DNA from 4 places in the Micropepsis pineolensis genome. Region 1 is predicted to be linked to each of the others. Evidence: riboswitches for the same ligand, from Rfam matches in the RefSeq annotation. Region 1 holds a riboswitch; each other region holds the start of a gene.
The links. A riboswitch is a leader RNA that binds a small molecule or an ion and turns the genes downstream of it on or off. The one in region 1 is predicted to bind cobalamin.
Positions count from the first base shown of each region.

Region 2: another riboswitch for cobalamin. It lies ahead of metE (5-methyltetrahydropteroyltriglutamate--homocysteine S-methyltransferase); the one in region 1 lies ahead of ACZ5RI_RS07925 (ribonucleoside-diphosphate reductase subunit alpha).
Region 3: another riboswitch for cobalamin. It lies ahead of ACZ5RI_RS00090 (TonB-dependent receptor plug domain-containing protein); the one in region 1 lies ahead of ACZ5RI_RS07925 (ribonucleoside-diphosphate reductase subunit alpha).
Region 4: another riboswitch for cobalamin. It lies ahead of ACZ5RI_RS01740 (ribonucleoside triphosphate reductase); the one in region 1 lies ahead of ACZ5RI_RS07925 (ribonucleoside-diphosphate reductase subunit alpha).

Region 1 covers NZ_AP042408.1:1,770,863-1,776,249, forward strand. Annotated here, with positions in the region: gene ACZ5RI_RS07915 (DUF4337 family protein) at 1-468, opposite strand, end outside; gene ACZ5RI_RS07920 (ribonucleotide-diphosphate reductase subunit beta) at 607-1,680, opposite strand; gene ACZ5RI_RS07925 (ribonucleoside-diphosphate reductase subunit alpha) at 1,722-3,560, opposite strand; cobalamin riboswitch at 3,674-3,890, opposite strand; gene ACZ5RI_RS07930 (flavodoxin) at 4,211-4,885, shown strand; gene ACZ5RI_RS07935 (hypothetical protein) at 4,887-5,387, shown strand, end outside.
Region 2 covers NZ_AP042408.1:2,082,230-2,087,616, forward strand. Annotated here, with positions in the region: gene ACZ5RI_RS09260 (hypothetical protein) at 1-160, shown strand, start outside; gene alr (alanine racemase) at 196-1,299, shown strand; gene ACZ5RI_RS09270 (MlaE family ABC transporter permease) at 1,296-2,063, shown strand; gene ACZ5RI_RS09275 (ABC transporter ATP-binding protein) at 2,073-2,837, shown strand; cobalamin riboswitch at 2,905-3,101, shown strand; gene metE (5-methyltetrahydropteroyltriglutamate--homocysteine S-methyltransferase) at 3,206-5,387, shown strand, end outside.
Region 3 covers NZ_AP042408.1:22,951-28,337, reverse strand. Annotated here, with positions in the region: gene ACZ5RI_RS00090 (TonB-dependent receptor plug domain-containing protein) at 97-2,031, opposite strand; cobalamin riboswitch at 2,176-2,348, opposite strand; gene ACZ5RI_RS00085 (class I adenylate-forming enzyme family protein) at 2,478-4,196, shown strand; gene ACZ5RI_RS00080 (ATP-binding protein) at 4,279-5,387, shown strand, end outside.
Region 4 covers NZ_AP042408.1:385,561-390,947, forward strand. Annotated here, with positions in the region: gene alaS (alanine--tRNA ligase) at 1-1,109, shown strand, start outside; gene ACZ5RI_RS01735 (cyclic nucleotide-gated ion channel) at 1,130-2,296, shown strand; cobalamin riboswitch at 2,595-2,785, shown strand; gene ACZ5RI_RS01740 (ribonucleoside triphosphate reductase) at 2,897-4,930, shown strand; gene nrdD (anaerobic ribonucleoside-triphosphate reductase) at 4,964-5,152, shown strand; gene ACZ5RI_RS01750 (anaerobic ribonucleoside-triphosphate reductase activating protein) at 5,163-5,387, shown strand, end outside.

The DNA.
Region 1 (5,387 bases):
AATCGAGACCGTGGCCAGTGATATGGCGATTTCAAACAGGGTTGCCGCGCCGGTCAGCCCGTGATGACGGTTTTCATGCTCACGGCTTTCGGCCTCAAGCTGGGTGCGGGTTGCTTCGGCGGCTTTGGCCTTGGCGCGAATTGCCGCTTGTTTGTCGGCATTTTCTTTGGCGGTTTCGGCGTATTTTTGCTTTTGCGCGGGGTTCAGATCCTGCGCAAGGGTATAGAGATGGCGCTTCAGGCTGTCGGCTTCATATTCGCCCCAGGCATCGGTGGCTTCGTCCTGGCGCAACGTTGCCTCGCTGGAGGTCGCCAGCGCTTGAGACGCCTCAAGCGATTCAAGATTCCCTGATACCGCAGCCAATACTGCCAGCGCAGAAACCAGAATGGCCGCGCGCGCAACAAAACGATCTGGTGCGTGGACGGCATGTTCGGTCTGTTCGTGGGCTTCCAGCGGGGCGTCGTGCATGGTTTGGGTTCCTGTCAATGGTGTGTCGCACACTCTGGGCGGCAAAGCGTGCAGGACATAACAGCATGACCCCGGCAAAGAAAAGCCCGCCGGGATTGATTTATTCATCCGGCGGGCTTTCATTTTTGTAATGCGGGGTCAGCCCTTGCGCTTGTCGAATTCGGCCCAGACGCCATCGGCACCTTCCCAGTTGCCCAGACTGGAAGCCTTGGAATATTCGGTGGCGCGCTGTTCAAAGAAATTGGCGTGCTCGACGCCGTTCAGAATTTCGACCAGCCAGGGTAGCGGGTGCGGTTTGATCTGTTCATAACCGGTGTCGGTGGCGCGGAAATGGCCGAACAGCACCGGCAGTTTGAGCTGGGTCAGCCGCCAGTCGGCAATGTAGCGGACATAGGCCTGAATATCTTTCGGTCCCATGCCTTCAACCGGGCCAAGTTCAAACGCCAGATCAACGAATTTTTCTTCCAGCCCGACCATGGTTTTGGCAACGTCCAGAATGTCATCACGCACGGTTTTGGTCAGTGCGCCGGTTTCGGCATTCCAGGCGTGAAACAGTTGCGTGATGCCTTCGCAATGCAGGCTTTCATCGCGCACCGACCAGGTGACGATCTGGCCCATGCCCTTCATCTTGTTGAAGCGCGGGAAGTTGAGCAGCATGGCAAAGCTGGCGAACAGCGCCATGCCTTCGGTGAAGCCGCCAAACATCGCCAGCGTACGGGATACATCGGCCACGGTATCAACGCCGAAGGTATGCATATAATCGGCTTTATCGCGCATGGCGCTGTAGTCGCGGAAGGCTTCAAATTCGACCTGCGGCATGCCCAGCGTTTTGAGCAGCAGGGCATAGGCGTCGATATGCACCGTCTCCATATTGGTGAAGGCGGCCAGCATCATCTGAATTTCCAGCGGCTGGAAAATCGGCAGATAGCGCTTCATATAATTGTCGCCGACCTCAACATCCGACTGGGTGAAGAAGCGGAAAATCTGGGTCAGCAGATTGCGTTCGGTATCCGATACCCGGTCTGATGCCCAGTCTTTGACATCTTCGCCCAACGGCACTTCCTCGCCCATCCAGTGGATCTGCTGCTGTTTTTTCCAGTAGGCATAGGCCCACGGGTAGCGGTCAACATTATAGGTGCCAGAGGTTTGCAACAGACCAACCCGGCCGGTGCCGATCAGATCCATCGGGTTGATGTTCAGAATATCACTCATGTTCAAATCCGTATGCGTATCGTTTGTTACTGAAAGGCCGTTTACTGGCAGGCCAGGCATTCGTCATAGTTGGTGGGGCCTGTTTCGACATCAACCTTGACAGCAGCCTGCGTTTCCCCGGCAAACGCCGCGCGCTGCAGGGATTTTGAGCGGCAGTAATACAGGCTTTTGAGGCCCTTTTCCCACGCCGTCCAGTGCAGCATATGCAGATCCCATTTAGGGACATCGCTCGGGATGAACAGATTGATCGACTGGCTTTGGCAGATGAACGGCGCGCGGTCGGCGGCCAGTTCAATGATCCAGCGCTGATCAATTTCAAACGCGGTGCGAAAGGTGATCTTTTCATCCGCCGACAGACACTCCAGATGCTGAACCGAGCCTTCGGCGGCGATGATCGATTGCCACACCACCGGCGTATCAGCGCCGCGTTCGGCCAGTATGCGCTTTAGGTGCGGGTTATAGACCGAGAACGACCCCGACAGTGTTTTATGCGTATAAATATTGGCCGGAATGGGTTCAACACAGGCGCTGGTGCCACCGCAGATGATGCTGATCGATGCGGTGGGGGCAATGGCGATCTTGTGCGAGAAGCGCTCCATCACGCCCTGTTCTGCGGCATCGGGGCAGGGGCCGCGTTCTTCGGCCAGCGTGTGGGACGCCGCATCGGCTTCCGCGCGTAACTTACGGAAGATTTTTAAGTTCCAGGATTTGGCCAGGGCGCTTTCAAAGGCAATGCCACGGCTTTGCAGAAACGAATGAAAGCCCATCACGCCAAGGCCGACCGATCGTTCGCGCAGCGCGGCATAGGCGGCATTGGCCATGGCGGGTGGGGCGTTGGCGATAAAGTCACTTAAAACATTGTCGAGGAAGCGCAGCACATCTTCAACAAAGCCCGGAACGGTGGACCATTCATCCCAGGTTTCAATGTTGAGCGACGACAGGCAGCACACCGCCGTGCGCATATTGCCCAGATGGTCTTCACCCGATGGCAGCACGATTTCGGCGCACAGATTAGACGAACGCACCTTCAGGCCCAGCGCCTTGTGATGCTCGGGCAGGGCGCGGTTCACCGTGTCGATATAGAGAAGATAGGGTTCGCCGGTGCGCAGGCGGGTTTCCAGAATGCGCTGCCATAACTGGCGGGCGTTGACCTGCCGCAAGGGGGCGCCGGTCTTGGGGCTGCGTAAGGAGAAGGGCGCATCATTGCGCACCGCTTCCATGAATTCATCAGTGATGGCAACACCGTGATGCAGGTTGAGGCTTTTGCGGTTGAAATCCCCCGATGATGTACGGATTTCGAGAAATTCCTCGATCTCGGGGTGATAGACGTCAAGATACACCGCCGCCGAACCGCGCCGGAGCGAGCCTTGTGAAATCGCCAGTGTCAGGCTGTCCATCACGCGGATGAACGGAATGATGCCGGATGTTTCGCCGCAGCCCTTGACGCTTTCGCCGATCGACCGCACCCCGCCCCAATAGGTGCCAATGCCGCCACCGTTGGAGGCGAGCTTCACATTCTCGTTCCAGGTATCGACAATGCCGTCCAGCGTATCGGGCACCGCGTTGAGGAAGCAGGAAATCGGTAATCCGCGGCTGGTGCCGCCATTACTTAAGACCGGGGTGGCGGGCATGAACCACAACTGCGAAATCGCATCGTACAGCCGCTGGGCGTGCGCGGTATCATCGGCATAGGCACAGGCAACGCGGGCGAACATGTGCTGAATACTCTCGCCGGGTAACTGATAGCGGTCGATCAGGGTTGCCTTGCCGAAATCGGTCAGCCGGGCATCTCGACTGTGGTCAAGGCACAAATCCTCCGGCACGGGCTTGCCCCCACCGGCAACGGCTGCGGCCTCAATCGGGCTGACATGAACGGTCATAACGGCTTCTCCCCTCCAACGGCTCAATAATAGCGGGCAGACAGATGCGCGACGGCAAACGGCTTTGCGCCATCTGCAGCTTTCGCGCCCCATCGGGACACCCCGCCCAAGGACGAATACTGGTGCTTTCGGCAGGTCTCCTGGCTCATCCGCGGGCGCTTTAAGGCGTCCGATCTGGCCTTCCCGGCACCTCAGGCGCCAGTGACTGCTGTGATCGGACCACGCCGCTGACAGTTGCGGGGGCAGCGCCGGGCTTTCACCGGCTTCCCTCTTCGCCTCAAATTTTAACTAGATGTTGAAATCCGAGGAACCGTAGCCACAAGATAATGTTAACCGTAGCCGTTATGGTCAAGGAGTATATTTGTTCTAACTAAAAAGAATATTCTTGACGCCACTTTTCCGCTGTGCGGTGCGCCGGGCACGCCAGATGCCCGCTTCGCTTTCCATAAGCGGCAGTGCAAGATCATATAATGACAGCGTGATGTTGCTAATCATACTTCTCACGCGTCAGGTTTAACGTCTGGAATTTATGAGGCCCATTCATAGGAGTTTGCCGGATACATAGGCTAATCGCATGATCAGTCGTGCTCTATATTTATGGAAGTTTATGCGGCGGTACATTGAACTGAATAAGCATAAGGAATTGTGGCATGGCAGAACATAACGACACAGAAAAAAGCGCCAATCTTACGGATGCTAACGCTCCGTCATCCGTGGAAACGTCTCGGCGTAAGATTTTAAAAGAGACAGCAGCAGGCTTGCTGGTTGGTGGGCTTGCATCCATGTTGCCGCAAGTATCGCACGCACAAACCACCCCAAAGCCCGCAAAGACGCTGATTGTTTATTTTTCCCGTACCGGGAACACCCGTGTGGTGGCGCAGCATATTCATGGGCTGGTAGGTGGAGACATCGTCGAGATTCGCACCGTAAACAGTTATCCTGCAGACTACCGCGAAACCACCGAGGTGGCGAAAGAGGAACAACGGACGAATGCTCGCCCCAAACTGGCGAGTGACGTTGCAAACACTGGTCCGTACAGCACCGTGTTCATCGGTTATCCCAATTGGTGGGGAACTTTGCCGATGGCGTTGTTTACCTTCATGGATCACCACGATTTGTCCGGTAAGACCATTTTGCCGTTTTGTACCCACGAAGGCAGTCGTCTCGGTCGCGGACCAGATGACATCCGCGCACGGTATCCCAAAGCGAAGATCCTCGATGGCCTAGCGCTGCGCGGCGGATCTGGTGGTTATGCACGCAGTGCGGATGCCGGTCTTGAAATTGATGCATGGGTGCGCGGGTTTAAACTCGCTACAACGCGATAGTATGCGTGCAAGACTGTCTCTCGATCTTTGTCTTGTTGCACTATTGTTGTTTGCGTTTGCATATCAACTTACTGGCAATCTAGTTCATGAAGCCATTGGTACGGCTTTTGTTGCGTTTGCATTAGTTCACAACCTTATTTCGCGACGCTGGTATGCATCTATCAGAAAGGGGGCAATGCCCCCGCGTCGCGTTTTTACGACAACGCTTAATCTGCTGCTGCTGGCTACTTCGCTTCTGCTCATCGCCAGCGGGCTGGCGAATTCGCACGACCTTTTTCCATATTTGCATGTTAAAGTGGCAATATTAGATCGTCACGTCCATGCCATGGCTGCGTATTGGGTGCTAATCCTGGCATCATTGCATCTGGGACTTAATTGGCGAATGGTGACAGCAACGATCTGCAAGACCTTTAGGATTCCTCCGCTTGGTCGCCTCAGTCGTTTAGTTCTGTGTTCTGTGGCGTTTTTGTTTATCGTCTTTGGTGTTTATGCCTTTTTTGAG
Region 2 (5,387 bases), 310 kb from region 1:
TCTGGACCCCAGTGGGGCCCCGGCCCAGAAACAGCCGGAAAAGAAAGTCCGGCCCAGCGATGCCATGGCGCACGAACGTAACACCCGCCCACATTGCGCCAGTTACATCGATCCCAATGCCCCCTGCCTGGAAAACTACGTTCCGGGTGGTAACAACTAATCATTCGCACTATGTTCTCATCTATGAATACTGACATGACTGCTTCGGCTGCTTCCGCCGCGCATTTGACCGTGCGCCTAGGGGCGATTGCTGAAAATTTCCGCCTTGCTCAGGCGATGGCTGGCCCGGCTACGGCTGCCGCCGTGGTCAAGGCCGATGCCTATGGTCTGGGGGCGGGAACAATCGTTCCGGCTTTGGTTGCCACTGGGGCCGAGAATTTTGTCGTCGCCCGGCTGGAGGAGGCCATTGCGCTGCGCTGCCTGTCGGTGCGGGCGCGGATTTTTGTGCTCGATGGTGTGGCCGATGGTACCGCGGCGGCTTACGCCCGGTATCACCTGATCCCGTGCCTGAATTCGCTGGAACAGATTGCGCGCTATTCCAAGGCGGCGCTGGCGGCGGGCAGTGTTTACGAGGCTGCCATTCACATCGATACCGGCATGAACCGGCTGGGGCTTTCCCAGACCGATGTTTCGCTGCTGGCCGGTGAAAGTGCCAAACGGCTGGCCGGGCTGAATGTTGTGCTGTGGATGAGCCATCTGGCCTGTTCTGACGAGCCGGATTCGCCGATGAATGCGGCGCAGCTCAAACGCTTCAGGGCGGCGCTGGCACTGTTGCCACCGGCCCCCGCCAGTCTGGCGGCTTCGGGTGGTCTTCTTCTGGGTAAGGACTATCATTTTGATCTGGTCCGTCCCGGCATTGCGCTTTATGGCGGTAACCCGATCCCTTGTCGGCCCAATCCCTTTGGCGTGGCGGTGCGCTGCACCGCGCCGATTTTGCAGGTGCGTGAAACCCCGGCGGGCGAAACCGTCGGCTATGGTGCCAGTTTTCAGACCAAGCGGGCGAGCCGTCTGGCCATTGCGGCCTATGGCTATGCCGATGGGCTGATGCGCACCGTTTCCAACCGTGGCTTTGGTGCCGTTGGCGGCGTTAAGGTGCCGGTGGTTGGTCGCATTTCGATGGATCTGGTTATCTTCGATGTGACCGATCTTACCGTGCCCCCCCACGCCGGGATGGACGCGGAACTGTTTGGCGATGTTGTATCGCTGGAAGAACTGGCCGGTGCGTCCGGCACGATTTCGTACGAGATTTTGACACAGGTTTCACCCCGCGCCGCGCGCGTCTATCAGGAGGCCGCATGAACGTCTTTGCCGCCATCGGGAAAATCACGCTTGGCTTTTTGCAGGAGATCGGTCGGCTGTGCATGTTCACCGCCACCGCGGTGATCAGCATCGTGCGACCGCCGATCTATTGGTCGTTGCTGTTCAAACAGTTCATGCGCGTCGGCTATTTCTCGCTGCCGGTGGTTGGGCTGACGGCCTTCTTCACCGGCGGTGCGCTGGCCTTACAGATTTATATCGGCACCGCCCGTTATGGTGCCGAAGTCTACATGCCGGTGGTGGTGCTGATCGGCATCACGCGCGAGCTGGGGCCGGTGATCGCCGGTCTGATGGTGGCGGGGCGCGTTGCGGCGGCCATCGCTGCCGAGCTTGGCACCATGCGGGTGACCGAACAGATTGATGCGCTGACCACGTTGGCCACCAACCCGATGAAATATCTGGTGGTGCCGCGTCTGGTGGCGGCGGTGATCGCCATGCCGCTTCTGGTGGCGGTGGCAGATGCCATCGGCATTTTCGGTGGTTACGTCGTCTCTACCAGCAGTCTGGATTTCACCGGTACGATCTATTTGCAGCACACCATCAATGCCCTCGATTTCAAGGATGTCGCTTCCGGCCTGATCAAGGCGGCGGTGTTCGGTTTTCTCATCGCGCTGATGGGGTGCTATCACGGCTTCCATTCCAAGGGCGGGGCGCAGGGCGTCGGCAGCGCCACCACCAGTGCGGTGGTGTCGGCGTCGATCCTGATTTTGGCTTCCAACTACATCCTGACCAACATCCTGTTCTAAGAGATCGCCATGGCAAAAATCGAACTCAAGGGCGTGAAAAAACGCTTCGGATCCAAGGTGGTTCTGGATGGCGTCGATCTGACCATCGAGCAGGGGGAATCTCTGGTCGTCATCGGTGGCTCGGGCACCGGCAAATCGGTGACGATCAAATGCGTTCTGGGCATTCTGCGCCCCGACGAAGGCGAGATCTTTGTGGATGGCGAGCCGGTGACGCGCCTGCGTGGCCGGGCCCGCGAAGCCTATTTGCGTAAATTTGGCATGCTGTTTCAAAACGCTGCCTTGTTCGACAGTCTGCCGGTCTGGGAAAATGTCGCCTTTGGTCTGATCCAGGGCCATGGCATGGGCCGTAAAAAGGCGAAGGACATCGCCATTGAAACCCTGGCCAAGGTCGGGCTGACGGCGGATGTTGGTGCACTGTCGCCGTCGGAACTGTCGGGCGGCATGCAAAAACGCGTCGGGCTGGCGCGTGCCATTGCCACCAAGCCCGAGATCATCTTCTTTGACGAGCCGACCACGGGCCTCGACCCCATCATGTCGGACGTCATCAACAATCTGATCGTCGATATGGTCAAGGATGTCGGGGCCACTGCGCTGTCGATCACCCATGACATGGTCAGCGCCCGCAAAATCGCCGACCGCATCGCCATGCTCTACAAGGGCAAGATCGTCTGGGCGGGGCCGACGGTCGAAATTGATACTGCCGACAACCCCTATGTCGATCAGTTTATCCATGGTCGCAAGGATGGCCCGATCCAGATGGAAGTGCGCGGGTAAAAACATAATGGATATGCAGACATAAAGATTTCTTTATGTCTTTATTGACACCCATTGAGCCCGCCGATAGTGTCGGTGGGCTTAAGGTTCTTTTGGGCGTGCTTTTTGCTCAAAAGCTAAGAGGGAAGCCGGTGCAAGACCGGCGCTGCCCCCGCAACTGTCAGCGGTGAGCGACTGTTCAAAAGCCACTGGGGTATCCCTGGGAAGGCGGGCAGCCGTGACGACCCGCAAAGCCAGGAGACCTGCCTTACAGCAACAGATCGTCCACGGGCGGGGTGTCCCGGCGGGTTGCGCATGGTGTGCGTGCCGTGAACCGGTACGTCTTGCGCCCGCTTGGCCTTTGCTCCAACCATTTTGGAGTATTGCCGATGTCTTTGTTAGCTGTTGCAAGTCTGGGGGGGCCATCGATCGGCCCCAGACGCGAGCTGAAATTTGCGCTGGAAAGTTACTGGGCCGGAAAAACGGATGCCGAAGCGCTGCTCAAAACCGCTGCCGGTCTTCGTGCCGCGTCCTGGGCGCAGCAACAGGCGGTGGGGGTTGAAATTCTGCCCAGTAATGATTTCTCGCTCTATGATTCCATGCTTGATACCGCGGTCATGGTCGGTGCGGTTCCGGCCCGTTATGGCTGGCAGGGTGGGGCGGTGCCACTCGACACCTATTTTGCCATGGCGCGCGGCACCCATGGCCGGGCGCAGGATGTTGCGGCGCTGGAAATGACCAAATGGTTCGACACCAATTATCACTACATGGTGCCGGAATTTACTGCCGATCAGTCCTTCACGCTGTCCACCTTAAAGCCGGTCGAGGAATATCTCGAAGCCTGTGCGCTGGGGTACAATACGCGCCCGGTGCTGATCGGGCCGGTGAGTTTTCTGCGCCTTGGCAAATGCAGTGGTGCCGATACGCTCAGCCTGTTGCCGCGGCTGCTACCGGTTTATGGCGAGTTGCTACAGCGTCTGGCCAAGGCCGGGGCGAAATGGGTCCAGATCGACGAGCCGGTGCTGGCCACCGATCTGGATGCCGGGGCGCTGGCGGCGCTGGTGCAAAGCTATGCGGCGCTGAGCCATGCCGCCCCCGGTCTGAAAATTCTGCTGGCGAGTTATTTTGGCGATTTCGGCACGGCACTGGATACGGTGGTGCATTTGCCGGTGGCGGGTTTGCATCTTGATCTGGTGCGCGGCCACGAACAGCTGGGCGAAGTGCTGGCCAAAGCGCCCAGGGATCGGGTGCTGTCGCTGGGGGTGATCGACGGGCGCAATATCTGGCGCGCCGATCTGGAAAAGCTGATCTTCGGCTTAAAGCCGGTGCTGGCCGCCTGGGCACCGGAACAGTTGCAACTGGCACCGTCCTGCTCGCTTAAGCATGTGCCGATTGATGTGACGGTGGAAACCGAACTGGCCGAAGATGTCAAAAGTTGGCTGTCTTTTGCCGTGCAGAAAATGGGCGAGCTGGCCAGCTTGCACACCGCGCTCACGGCGGGGGAAAGTGCGGTGGCGGACAAGCTGGCGGCGGCATCGGCTGCGCTGGCGGCACGGCGGCTTTCCGCCACGGTGCACCGCGCGGATGTGGCCGCGCGCATGGCCCATGTCACCCCGGCGATGGCAACGCGCAACAGCCCCTTTGCCGACCGCATTGCCCGGCAGCAGGCGCATCTGAAACTGCCGGCGTTTCCGACCACCACCATCGGCTCGTTCCCGCAAACCGACGAAGTGCGTGCGGCGCGTGCCGCGCATGCCAAGGGAAATGTCAGCGATGCCGATTATGTCGATTTCTTACGGGCAGAAACCGCATTGGCGATCCGCTGGCAGGAGGAGGTTGGTCTTGATGTGCTGGTGCATGGCGAATTTGAACGCAACGACATGGTGCAGTATTTCGGCGAACAGCTCGACGGTTATGCCTTCACCAAACATGGCTGGGTGCAAAGCTATGGCTCGCGTTATGTTCGCCCGCCGGTGATCTATGGTGACGTCGCACGGCCCCGGCCAATGACGGTGGCGTGGGCGCGCTATGCGCAATCGCTGACCGAAAAACCGGTCAAGGGCATGCTGACCGGGCCGGTGACCATGCTGCAATGGTCGTTCGTGCGCGATGATCTGCCCAGATCTGCGGTGTGCCGCCAGATTGCGCTGGCGCTGCGTGACGAGGTGACCGATCTGGAAGCGGCGGGCATCCGCGTCATCCAGATTGACGAGCCGGCGTTACGCGAAGGGCTGCCGCTGCGCTGCGATGACTGGCAGGGCTATCTCAATTGGGCGGTCGAGGCCTTCCGGCTGGCATCCTCGGGCGTGGCGGACGAAACCCAGATCCACACCCATATGTGTTATGCCGAATTTAACGACATTATCGCCGCCATCGGTGCGCTGGATGCCGATGTGATTTCGATTGAGACGGCGCGCTCGCAAATGGAGCTGTTGTCGGCCTTTGCCGAATATCGCTATCCCAATGCGATTGGGCCGGGCGTCTACGATATTCACTCGCCACGGATTCCGGCGGTGACGGAAATCGTAACCCTGCTCAGCAAGGCTTCGGAACGGCTGAGCCCCGGGCAGA
Region 3 (5,387 bases), 1.7 Mb from region 1:
AGCGACGGCTGGTCATATGCGATCGGCCCGTCGCTCTGTTTTTTTGTTTGATCGCGCCTTTGCGCGCAAACTGTCTATACTTTTGCGCTCGTTGCCTTAGAGCCGCGCGCGCACGCCGATGCTGGCACCCAGACCTTCTACGCCGTAATCGGTCACCGCCTGAGTGCGGTCATTGAACAGATTTTCAATACGGCCGTAGATCTGCCAGTGCGCGTCGATATTGTAATCGGCGAACAAATCAACCTTCTCCTTGGCACCCAGCTTGGTGGTTTCACTGGCGGCATTAAAGCGCTGACCGAGATAGTTCATCGCCACGCCGAGGCCGAGTTCTTCGGTGGCCTGCCAGCGCAGATTGGCGTTGGCCAGATAATGCGGACGACGGGCCAGATCAAGGCCGGTGTCGCGGTCGGTGGCGTTCATATAGGTGTAGTTGGCCGACAGCGTCAGCGTATCGGTCAGGTGGGTGTCCACCGCCGCTTCAATGCCATTGGCCTTGGTACGGTCGATATTGACGTAATAGCCATACTGTTGCAGCCGCTGCGAGCAACCGGGGGCATCAGACGCGCTGTAGCAGTTCTGCCAGTCAATCTGATTGCTGGTATGACGCCAGAAGTAGGTCAGCGAGGCGTGCAGCCGGCCATCGAAGAAATTCTTGTCGGCGCCGATTTCCCACGTGCGGGCGGATTCGGGTTTCAGGGCATCAATCGGGTTGGAATAGGCCGAATAGAGCTGATAGAGCGTCGGCGATTTAAATCCGTCGCCGTAATTGGCATGCAGGGTGGCATCGAGCTCCGGAATCTGCCAGGCCGCCGCGACCTTGACCGAGGTGTGGCTGCCGAACTCGTCATCATTGTCGGTGCGCGCACCTACGGTCAGCGTCAGCTGGTCGAACAGAGTCTTCTGCAGTTGGCCATAGCCCGACGTGGTGCGCTTGTGCCCGGCGATATGATCGGCGGCGGCATAAGACGAGAAGGTATCATTATCGAGATAGGTTGTTTCGCTTTCGGCCCCGAAGGACAGCTCGGTGCTGTCGTCGATCTTGGCCACGCCCTGATATTCAACGCGGAACGCCCCACCGTCATAGGCATAGTTGTGGTGGATGGTGTCGTAAGCGGAATCAAAGAAATCGCGCTTGGACGAGGACGCGATCAGCGCCAGCCGGTTGGTCAGAATGCCATCCAGCGCCGTCTGGTTGATGCCGACATAGCCGCTGTAGAGGCTGTGGGTTTCATAGGTGGCAGAGTCAGCCAGATTGTAGCTCGCGTCGTAGCCATCGTCATACTTGGTGTGGGCGTGATCGTAATAGCCGATGACATCAACGCTGATCGTATCACTCAGGTGGGTGCGGGTGTTGATATTGAGCGACTGGTTGGCCGTGCCGTCCGCTTCGTGCTGGCCAGCCGCGGCTGAAATGCCCTTGGTGGCATAATCATTGGCCGCGACACCGAATTCCGTGGCCCCGGCAGTCCCATTTGCCGCCACATTGACGCGCCAGCTATCAAAGGTGCCAGCTTCCGCACTGGCGGTCAGGGCGGTGTCGCCACCGCGCTTGGTGATGATGTTGATGACACCGGCCATGGCATTGCTGCCATACAGGGTCGAGTTGGCGCCGCGCATAACTTCGATGCGGTCGATATTGTTGAGGAACAGATCGCCATAATTGGCACTGCCCGACGAGTCACTGGGGTCGTTGAGACGGATTCCGTCGATCAGTGTCAGGGTCTGGCCGCTGTCTGCACCGCGCAAATAGACCGTAGTGGTCTGCCCCGCGCCACCGGTGCGGTTGATGCTGAGGCCGGGCACGTCGCTCAAGGCGTCGGTCAGGCTGACACTCTGGCGGGCGTCGAGATCGGCGGCATCAATGACCGTGACCGTGGTGCCGGTTTTGGCCAGCGGCTGGGTCGTGCGGGTGGCAGAAACCACCACGGTCTCAACCTCCTGTGCGGCCGCTGGGGCCATGCAGGTGCCAAACGCGGCGATCAGCGCGGTGGTGGTGCCAAGCAGGATTGTCGTTAAACGGGATGTAGGCATAAAATTTCTCCTGGAATAGATCCCAAGAGCCGGTGGCGGTTCAGCCTGATCCTTCGAATGGCCAGAATGTTCCGCGGCAGCGACTCATACACGTTGTCGCCGCGACGGATAGAACCGCTAATTTCCGGCACACCCCGGCCGAAAACTGGACGACGACGCAAGGCAGGTCTCCTGGCTAGCCGGCTGCGAACGAGAGCACCAGCCTTCCCAAAGCGCATATGGCTTCAGTGGCGTGTTGGCGTCTCTTGCCGACGACAGTTGCGGGGGCAGCCACGTTTGATGTGCGTGTTCCCAAAACCTTACGTCTGATGGCTGTCTACAAAGCCGAAAGCGGCGGTACCGTCAACGTTTAAGCCGTTGCCTGTGCACGATTTCAGGCATCTGTTGCCCCCGCGGCAACAAGCGTGGATAATGGCCCTTGTGCCATTAAGGAATAGCTGCGGGCCATGATGCATGGCAAAATATGGTCTCGGGCGGCGGCGGATGCCGCGCTGACCCGGCCGGGGTCCTGTTTTGAGATCGAGACCGTTCAGCAGGGTAATCGCGCCTTGCGGGTGTGGAAATGTGCGCCCGCCACGGTGCCAGCCTTGCTGGCGCGGGCGGAACGTTTCGGCGCGCGGGAATTTCTGATTTATGATGCGACGAGGGTCACCTACGACGCATTTCTTCGCGCAGTTCAGGCGTTGGCTGCCGACCTCAAAGCCCATGGGGTGGTCCCCGGCCAGCGCGTCGGGTTGGCCATGCGCAATCTGCCCGAATGGCCGGTGGCGTTTTTTGCCATCCTGCAGACCGGGGCGCTGGTCGTGCCGCTTAATGCCTGGTGGACCGAGGCCGAACTGGCGGCGGCGCTGGCCGATAGTGGGGCTGAGTTTGCCATTGTCGATGACACACGGCTCGGTCGCCTGCCTGCGCAGCCTGGTCTGGATCATGTCTGGGTGTGCGGCGCATCGCGAGGGGGGGCAGGCGTCAGCCAGCTGGAAGCGGTGATCGGTCCGGCGGGCCGCTGGCATATGCTGCCACGGCACCCACAGGTGCCGCCACCGCTGGAACCCGACAGCGCTGCGGCCATCTTCTACACCTCGGGCACGGCATCGCGGCCGCGCGGGGTGCTGTGCAGCCAGAGTAACCTGCTCGATACGATTATGGCGATGGCCTATACGCTGGCTCGCACCCGTCTTTGCGAAGGCGGGGCGCTGCCGGATGCCGATTTCCTGTGTCAGCCCCAGCGCAGCATGCTGCTAACGGTGCCACTGTTCCATGTCATAGGGGCCTGCGCCGTGATGATTCCGGCGCTGCATAGCGGGGCGCGGCTGGTGCTGATGCCCAAATGGGATACCGAAGCAGCCTTCGCGCTGATCGAAGCCGAGCGCGTCAGCCATTTATGGGGTGTGCCGGCGATTGCCCGCGCCATGCTCGATCATCCGGCGCGCCAGAGTTATGACCTGACATCGTTGCGGCTGATCAGTTATGGCGGGGCACCGTTTGCCCCGGCGCTGGCGGGCGAGATTGCCCGGGTCTTCGCCCCTGCGGTGCCCGGCAGTGGCTGGGGCATGACCGAGACTGCTTCGCTTTGTATTGGTCATTCGGGTCGCGAATATCTTGACCATCCGGCCTCCTGCGGTTTGCCGCCGCCGACCTGCGCGATCAAGGTGACCGATGCGGCGGGCCACGTGCTGCCGTCGGATACGGTGGGCGAGCTGTGGGCCTATGGGCCGAACGTCGCCATGGGCTATTGGCAGCGGCCAGAGGAAAGTGCCGTAACCTTTGTCGATGGCTGGGTCCGCACCGGCGATCTGGCCCGCATTGATGCCGAAGGTTTCTGCACCATTGTTGGGCGCACCAAGGACATGCTGATTCGCGGCGGCGAAAATATCTTCTGCGGCGAGGTTGAAGCTGTGCTCGCCAGCCATCCGGCGGTGCGTGAGGCGGCTTTGCTTGCGCTGCCCGACCCGAAGCTGGGCGAGGTACCCGCTGCCGTGGTGGTGCTGCGCCAGGGGGCGTCTGCCAGTGCCGGGTTGCTGAAAGCCTATGCGGCGGAACGGCTGGCAGCCTTCAAGGTGCCTGTAAAAATCGTGTTTTCATCCGGGCTGCCCCGCAATGCCGCTGGCAAGCTCACCCGCAGTGGTTTGAAAAGCCTGCTCGAACAAACCGCAGAAACTTCGTAACAAATGCGAATGGCGTCGCTTTCCTGTCGCATATCGTCCCTATTAGAGTGAATTTTAAAATTTATGAACATAGGGTTGGCATATGAAGGCAGATACCGCATGGCGCAGTAAGGCCTCCCAGGGCTTCATTCACCTGGGCGTTGGGCTTGTGGTCAGCGCGGGGTTGGCGGGGCTGTGTGGTGCGTGGGCCTTGCTGTGGGGCGGGCTGGCCGGGCTGGCCGCACTGGCGGCGGGGACCGCCCTGCGCCGTGGCGCCCGTGGCCGCTTGCTGGAGACCATCAAGCCCGCTAAGCCGGAACTGCCGCCGCTGGTGCGCAATCTGTTTGAGCGCCTGCCTGACCCCATGCTGCTGGTTGATCTGGGCGGCAAGGCGCTGTTCGCCAACCGGGCCATGCGTGAGATTGTCGGTACCACGGTCGAGCATAAGCATGTCTCGGCGCTGCTGCGGATGCCCAGCGTGCTTGAAGCGCTGGCGCGCACTGCACGCACCGGCGAACCGGTTCTGGTCGAATTTTCCATCCGTGTCCCTGTGGAGCGTTATTTTCAGGCCCATGCCGCCATGGTTGGGCTTGATCCCGCGGCGATTGTGCTGCTGCTGCATGATCTGACCGCGTTGAAGCGGGCCGAGCAGACCCGGGTTGATTTTGTCGCCAATGCCAGCCACGAACTGCGTACGCCGCTGGCGGCGGTGACCGGCTTCATTGAAACCCTCAAAGGGCCGGCGCGCGACGATGTCGAAGCGCGGGATACTTTCCTCGACATTATGTTAGTCGAGGCGACGCGGATGCGCCGCCTCATCGAGGATCTGCTGTCGCTGTCGCGGATCGAGATGAACGAGCATGTCACCCCGCAGGGCGGTGTGGCAGTCGAACGGCTGGTGCGCGATGCCGTCGCCGCGCTGGAACCTTTGGCCCGGGCTGAAGCCATGACGGTGTCGGTCGATGTCGAACCCGGTTTGCCGGATGTGGTGGGTGAGCGGGACGAGTTGATGCAACTGGCCCAGAACCTGATCCATAATGCCATCAAATATGGCCGCGAGGGCGGGCGTGTCGATATCAGCTTAAAACGCGCGCCGGGTGCGGGCCGTGGGGCCGAGACGCTGGTAGCGATTGCCATTCATGATGATGGTGAGGGTATTGCGCAGGACGCTATTCCTCGCCTGACCGAGCGATTCTATCGCGTCGACGTTAA
Region 4 (5,387 bases), 1.4 Mb from region 1:
AAAGCGCCAAAGCAAATGTCATCAGCACCGAAAAGAAGCTCGGTCTGCATATTCACGTCATCGAAATCACCGAAGGCGAGATTGCCGTCGGCGATGCCGTTGATCTGAAGGTGGACGAGGAACGGCGCAATGCCATCCGCGCCAACCATTCGGCCACCCATCTGTTGCAGGCCGCGTTAAAGCGCGTGCTGGGCGAACATGTCGCCCAAAAGGGCTCGCAGGTTGGCCCCGACCGGCTGCGCTTCGATTTCAGCCACCCCAAGCCGGTATCGGCGGCGGAGCTGACCGCGGTTGAAGACAGCGTCAACGCCGTGGTGCGCCAGAACAGTGAAATCACCACCCGCCTGATGCCGACCGACAAAGCGATCGAGCAGGGGGCCGAGGCATTGTTCGGTGAAAAATATGGCGACGAGGTTCGCGTGCTGTCGATGGGCTGGGACGAGACGGCGGATAAGCCCTTCTCGGTCGAGCTGTGCGGCGGCACCCATGCCGGTCGTCTGGGCGATATCGGCCTGTTCACCGTATTGTCGGAAACGGCCGTGGCCTCGGGCGTGCGCCGCATCGAAGCGGTGACCCGGGAAGGGGCGCGCCAGTATTTCAAGCATGAGACCGCACTGGCCCATGACGCCGCCGCCGTGCTGAAGACCAGCCCGGACGAGCTGCCCCAGCGTGTCAGCCAGCTTTATGACGAACGGCGCAAGCTGGAAAAAGAACTGGCCGAAGCCAAGAAAGCCCTGGCGCTGGCTGGCCCCGCCCAAAGCGGCGGCAGCGATGTGCAGGAATTTGGCGGCATCAAAACCACCCTGCGCGTGGTGGAAGGGGTTGCGGCCAAAGACCTTAAGGGGCTGGCCGACGAAGCCAAGGCCAAGCTGGGCTCGGGTGTGGCGACCTTTATCGCGGTGGATGGCGGCAAAGCCTCGATCGTGGTCGGGGTGACCGACGACCTCACCGCCAAAGTTTCGGCGGTCGATCTGGTGCGGGTCGGCGCGGGCGCACTGGGCGGCAAGGGTGGCGGTGGCCGCCCCGACATGGCCCAGGCCGGTGGCCCCGATGGCAGCAAGGCCGACGAGGCCCTTAAAGCCATCGCGGCGTATTTAAGCGCGCTGTAACTCAAACAAAGGGGGCGGCGATGGCAAAAATGCCGCTACGCCGCAAACTTTATCTGATCCTTGAAGGCGGTCATGTCGGTGGTCCCATCGGCATGATCGTCGAGATCGGCCTGATCCTGCTGATCCTGCTCAATGTTGTGGGCTTCACGCTGGAAAGCGTGCCGTCGATCGACAAACCCTATTGGCTCGATCTGAAACTGTTCGAAGCCACCTCGGTTCTGATCTTCACCATCGAATATATCCTGCGGCTGTGGGTTTCGGTTGAAGACCCCATCCTGCAGCAAAAGGGGCGCTGGCGCGGCCGCTTTGCCGCCGCCACCAGACCGACGATGGTGATCGACTTTCTGGCGGTGGCGCCGGTCTATTTCTCGCTGCTGCTGCCAGTGCTCGATCTGCGCTTCCTGCGCATGATCCGTCTGTTGCGTCTGCTGAAAATCGCCCGCTATTCCCCGGCGCTGTCGACGCTGGGCGAGGTTATCGTCACCGAACGGCGCGCGCTGTTTGGGACCTTGCTGGTGCTGGCCTGTGCCACCATCTTCGCCGCCGCCGCCATGCATGCCGCCGAAGGCGCGGTGCAGCCCGATAAATTCGGCTCGATCCCCGCCGCGATGTGGTGGGCGATCACCACGCTGACCACGGTCGGCTATGGCGACGAGGTGCCGATCACCTTGCTGGGCCGGCTGGTGGCCGGCTTTACCATGGTGACCGGCATGGGCATTTTGGCGCTGCCCGTCGGCATCGTCGCCACCGGCTTTATCGATGCCATCCACCGGCGTGATTTCATCATCACCTTTGGCATGCTGGCCCGCGTGCCGCTGTTTCGCGATTTCGACGCGGCCTTTTTAAGCGAGGTCATGAACCTGCTCCGTGCACAGACGGTTTCGCGCGGCGGGATTATCGCCGTACGCGGATCAATATCCGGCACGCTCTATTTCATTGTCTCGGGCGATGTAGAGTTGCAGTTCAGCCATCGCGCGGTGCGGCTGCATCACGGTGATTTTTTTGGTGAGCTTTCGCTGTTGCACCACACCCAGCACAAAGCCACCATTGTGGCGCTGGATCAAACCCGCCTGTTAGCGCTGTCGGCGGAAGATTTCACCATGCTGGTGCACAAATATCCCGATCTGAAATTCCGGGTCGAGGAAGCGGCCGCCAAACACGCTAAAGCGTTCAATGCTGACGCATAAGGTGCAGCATCATTAACAAATACGCTTTGTGTTAAGACCTGTGTCGCTCAAAAAATGCGTGCATTTGAAGCAAATCTCCTACGCTTTCGATTAAAGACGCATCGATCAAACGAGAGAGACCGCGCCGCAGCAACTTAAAAGACGCTGTGACAATGTTAGACTGGCGTCATCTTTTTTTTGGTAAATTTTTTTGGCGCCAAATTCTGCTGACGAATCAGTTGGCAAGAATGAAATTCGCTTTACACACAAAAAATCCCCCCACTCGCTGTCTTGACTTACCCCCCCACCCCTCTACACCATCATTATATGGGGTTAGGGTGCTTCGGGTGACCGACATCTTGGGCTTAAAAGGGAAATTCGGGTTAAGACCGATGCTGCCCCCGCAACTGTAAGCGGCGAGTTTGTCGAGCCACTGGTGTTAACTGGGAAGGCCGACGGGACGCGTTAGTGCCGCTAAGCCAGGAGACCTGCCTTACCCCAATACGTGACTGCCCTTGGGCGGGGTGAACCAATGGCCGAACAACGGCTGCCGAAATATTCGGCGGCACGGTTCGGCGACTCTTCCCCCGCTCGGATATGATTGATCTAAAGGAAACAGCAATGTCCGCGCGAATCTCCGCCACACCGCCCCGTCAGGTCGCCAAACGTAACGGTGAGCAGGTGCCCTTTAATGCGGAGAAAATTCGCTTTGCCATTGAGCGGGCCGGTAAGGCCGCCGGTGAATTTGAAGCCGATGAAGCCGAGCTTTTAGCGATTCAGGCAGTCAAGGTGCTAAGCCACCGCTTCCCGCAGGAGCCGCCCCACATCGAACAGGTGCAGGACGTGGTCGAGCAGGTGCTGATTTCGGCCAACCATTTTGCCACCGCCCGCGCCTTTATCGTTTACCGCGAACAGCGCGCCCGTCTGCGCACCGACAAGCACACGCTGGTCGATGTCAAAAGTTCGATCAACGAATATCTCGACCGGGCCGACTGGCGCGTCAACGCCAACGCCAATCAGGGATATTCCCTGGGCGGATTAATTCTCAATGTCTCGGGCAAGATGGTCGCCAATTACTGGCTGAGCCATGTCTATCCGCCCGAGGTTGGCCGCGCCCATCGCGACGGCGATCTGCACATCCACGATCTTGATATGCTGGCGGGCTATTGCGCCGGCTGGTCGCTGCGCACGCTGCTGACCGAAGGGCTGAACGGCGTGCCGGGCAAGGTCGAAGCCGATCCGCCCAAGCATATGTCGAGCGCCATCGGCCAGATCGTCAACTTCCTTGGCACGTTGCAAAACGAATGGGCCGGGGCGCAGGCGTTCTCGTCGTTCGATACCTATATGGCGGCCTTCGTCCGTAACGACAAGCTGAGCTATGACGAGGTGCTGCAGTCGATTCAGGAACTGGTCTATAATCTCAACGTCCCGTCACGCTGGGGCACGCAGACGCCGTTCACCAACCTGACCTTCGACTGGACCTGCCCGGACGATTTGCGCGACCAGACCCCGATCATTGCCGGTGAAGAAATGGATTTCACCTATGGTGATCTTCAGGTCGAGATGGACATGATCAACCGCGCCTATATGGAGGTCATGACCCGCGGCGATGCCAAGGGCCGCGTGTTCACCTTCCCGATTCCGACCTACAACATCACGCCGGATTTCCCGTGGGAGAGCGAGAACGCCAACCGCCTGTTCGAAATGACCGCGAAATACGGCCTGCCGTACTTCCAGAACTTCGTCAATTCGGAACTGACGCCCAACATGGTGCGTTCGATGTGCTGCCGGTTGCAGCTTGACCTGCGCGAACTGCTCAAGCGCGGCAACGGCCTGTTTGGCAGTGCCGAGCAAACCGGTTCGGTTGGCGTTGTGACCATCAACTGTGCGCGTCTGGGCTATCTTTATAAGGGTGACGAAGCCGCGCTGCTGGCCAAGCTGGACGAGCTGCTCGACATCAGCCGCACCAGTCTGGAGATCAAGCGCAAGGTCATTCAGCGCCATATGGATAATGGCCTGTTCCCCTATACCAAGCGCTATCTCGGCACGCTGCGCAATCACTTCTCGACCTTAGGCGTTAACGGCATCAACGAGATGATCCGCAACTTCACCGCCGATGCCGAAGATGTCACCACCGACAAGGGCTATGCCTTTGCCATCCGCTTCCTCGATCATGTCCGTGCCAAGATTGTTTCCTATCAGGAAGAAACCGGGCATCTCTATAATCTGGAAGCGACCCCGGCCGAAGGCACCACCTATCGCTTCGCCAAGGAAGACCAGAAGCGTTATGCCGACATCATTCAGGCTGGCACCAAGGATCAGCCTTACTACACCAATTCCAGCCAGCTGCCGGCGGGCTTTACCGATGATCCGTTTGAAGCCCTGACCCGTCAGGAAGAATTGCAGCGCAAATATACCGGCGGCACCGTGCTGCATCTGTATATGGGGGCGCGGGTGTCCTCGGCCGAGGCGTGCAAGAAGCTGGTGCGCCGCTCGCTTGAGAATTTCCGCCTGCCCTATATCACAGTGACACCGACCTTCTCGATCTGCCCCAAGCACGGCTACATCGCCGGTGAACATCATTTCTGCCCGAAATGCGACGAGGAATTGATCGCCGCCAAAAAATGCGGGTCGCCCTGCAAAGCGGCCGAATAAACTGCCGAATACGCCACCGAATAGGAGAATGTGATGAATCAGATGGTTTCCCCTCAGGAATTTGCCAACGCCGTCGTTCTGAAAGACGAAGAACGCCAGCCCTGCGAAATCTGGACCCGCGTGATGGGCTATCACCGCCCGGTCTCGTCGTTTAACCGCGGCAAGAAGGGTGAATTCGCCGAGCGTAAATATTTCTGCGAATCCAAGGTTGACCTTGCCTGATAGTGTAAAAATGACGACGGGCGGCAAGGATATGCCGCCCGATTTGTATCCGGCGGACAAAAGCCCGGACCGCATCGCTTTGCGCGTTGGCGGACTGGAGCGCTGGTCCTCGGTCGATTGGCCCGGCGAACTGGCGGCGACGATTTTCTGTCAGGGCTGTTCATGGGCCTGCCGCTATTGCCATAACCAGTCGTTGCGCAACGCCACCAGCCCGGACGAAACACCGTGGGCGGAG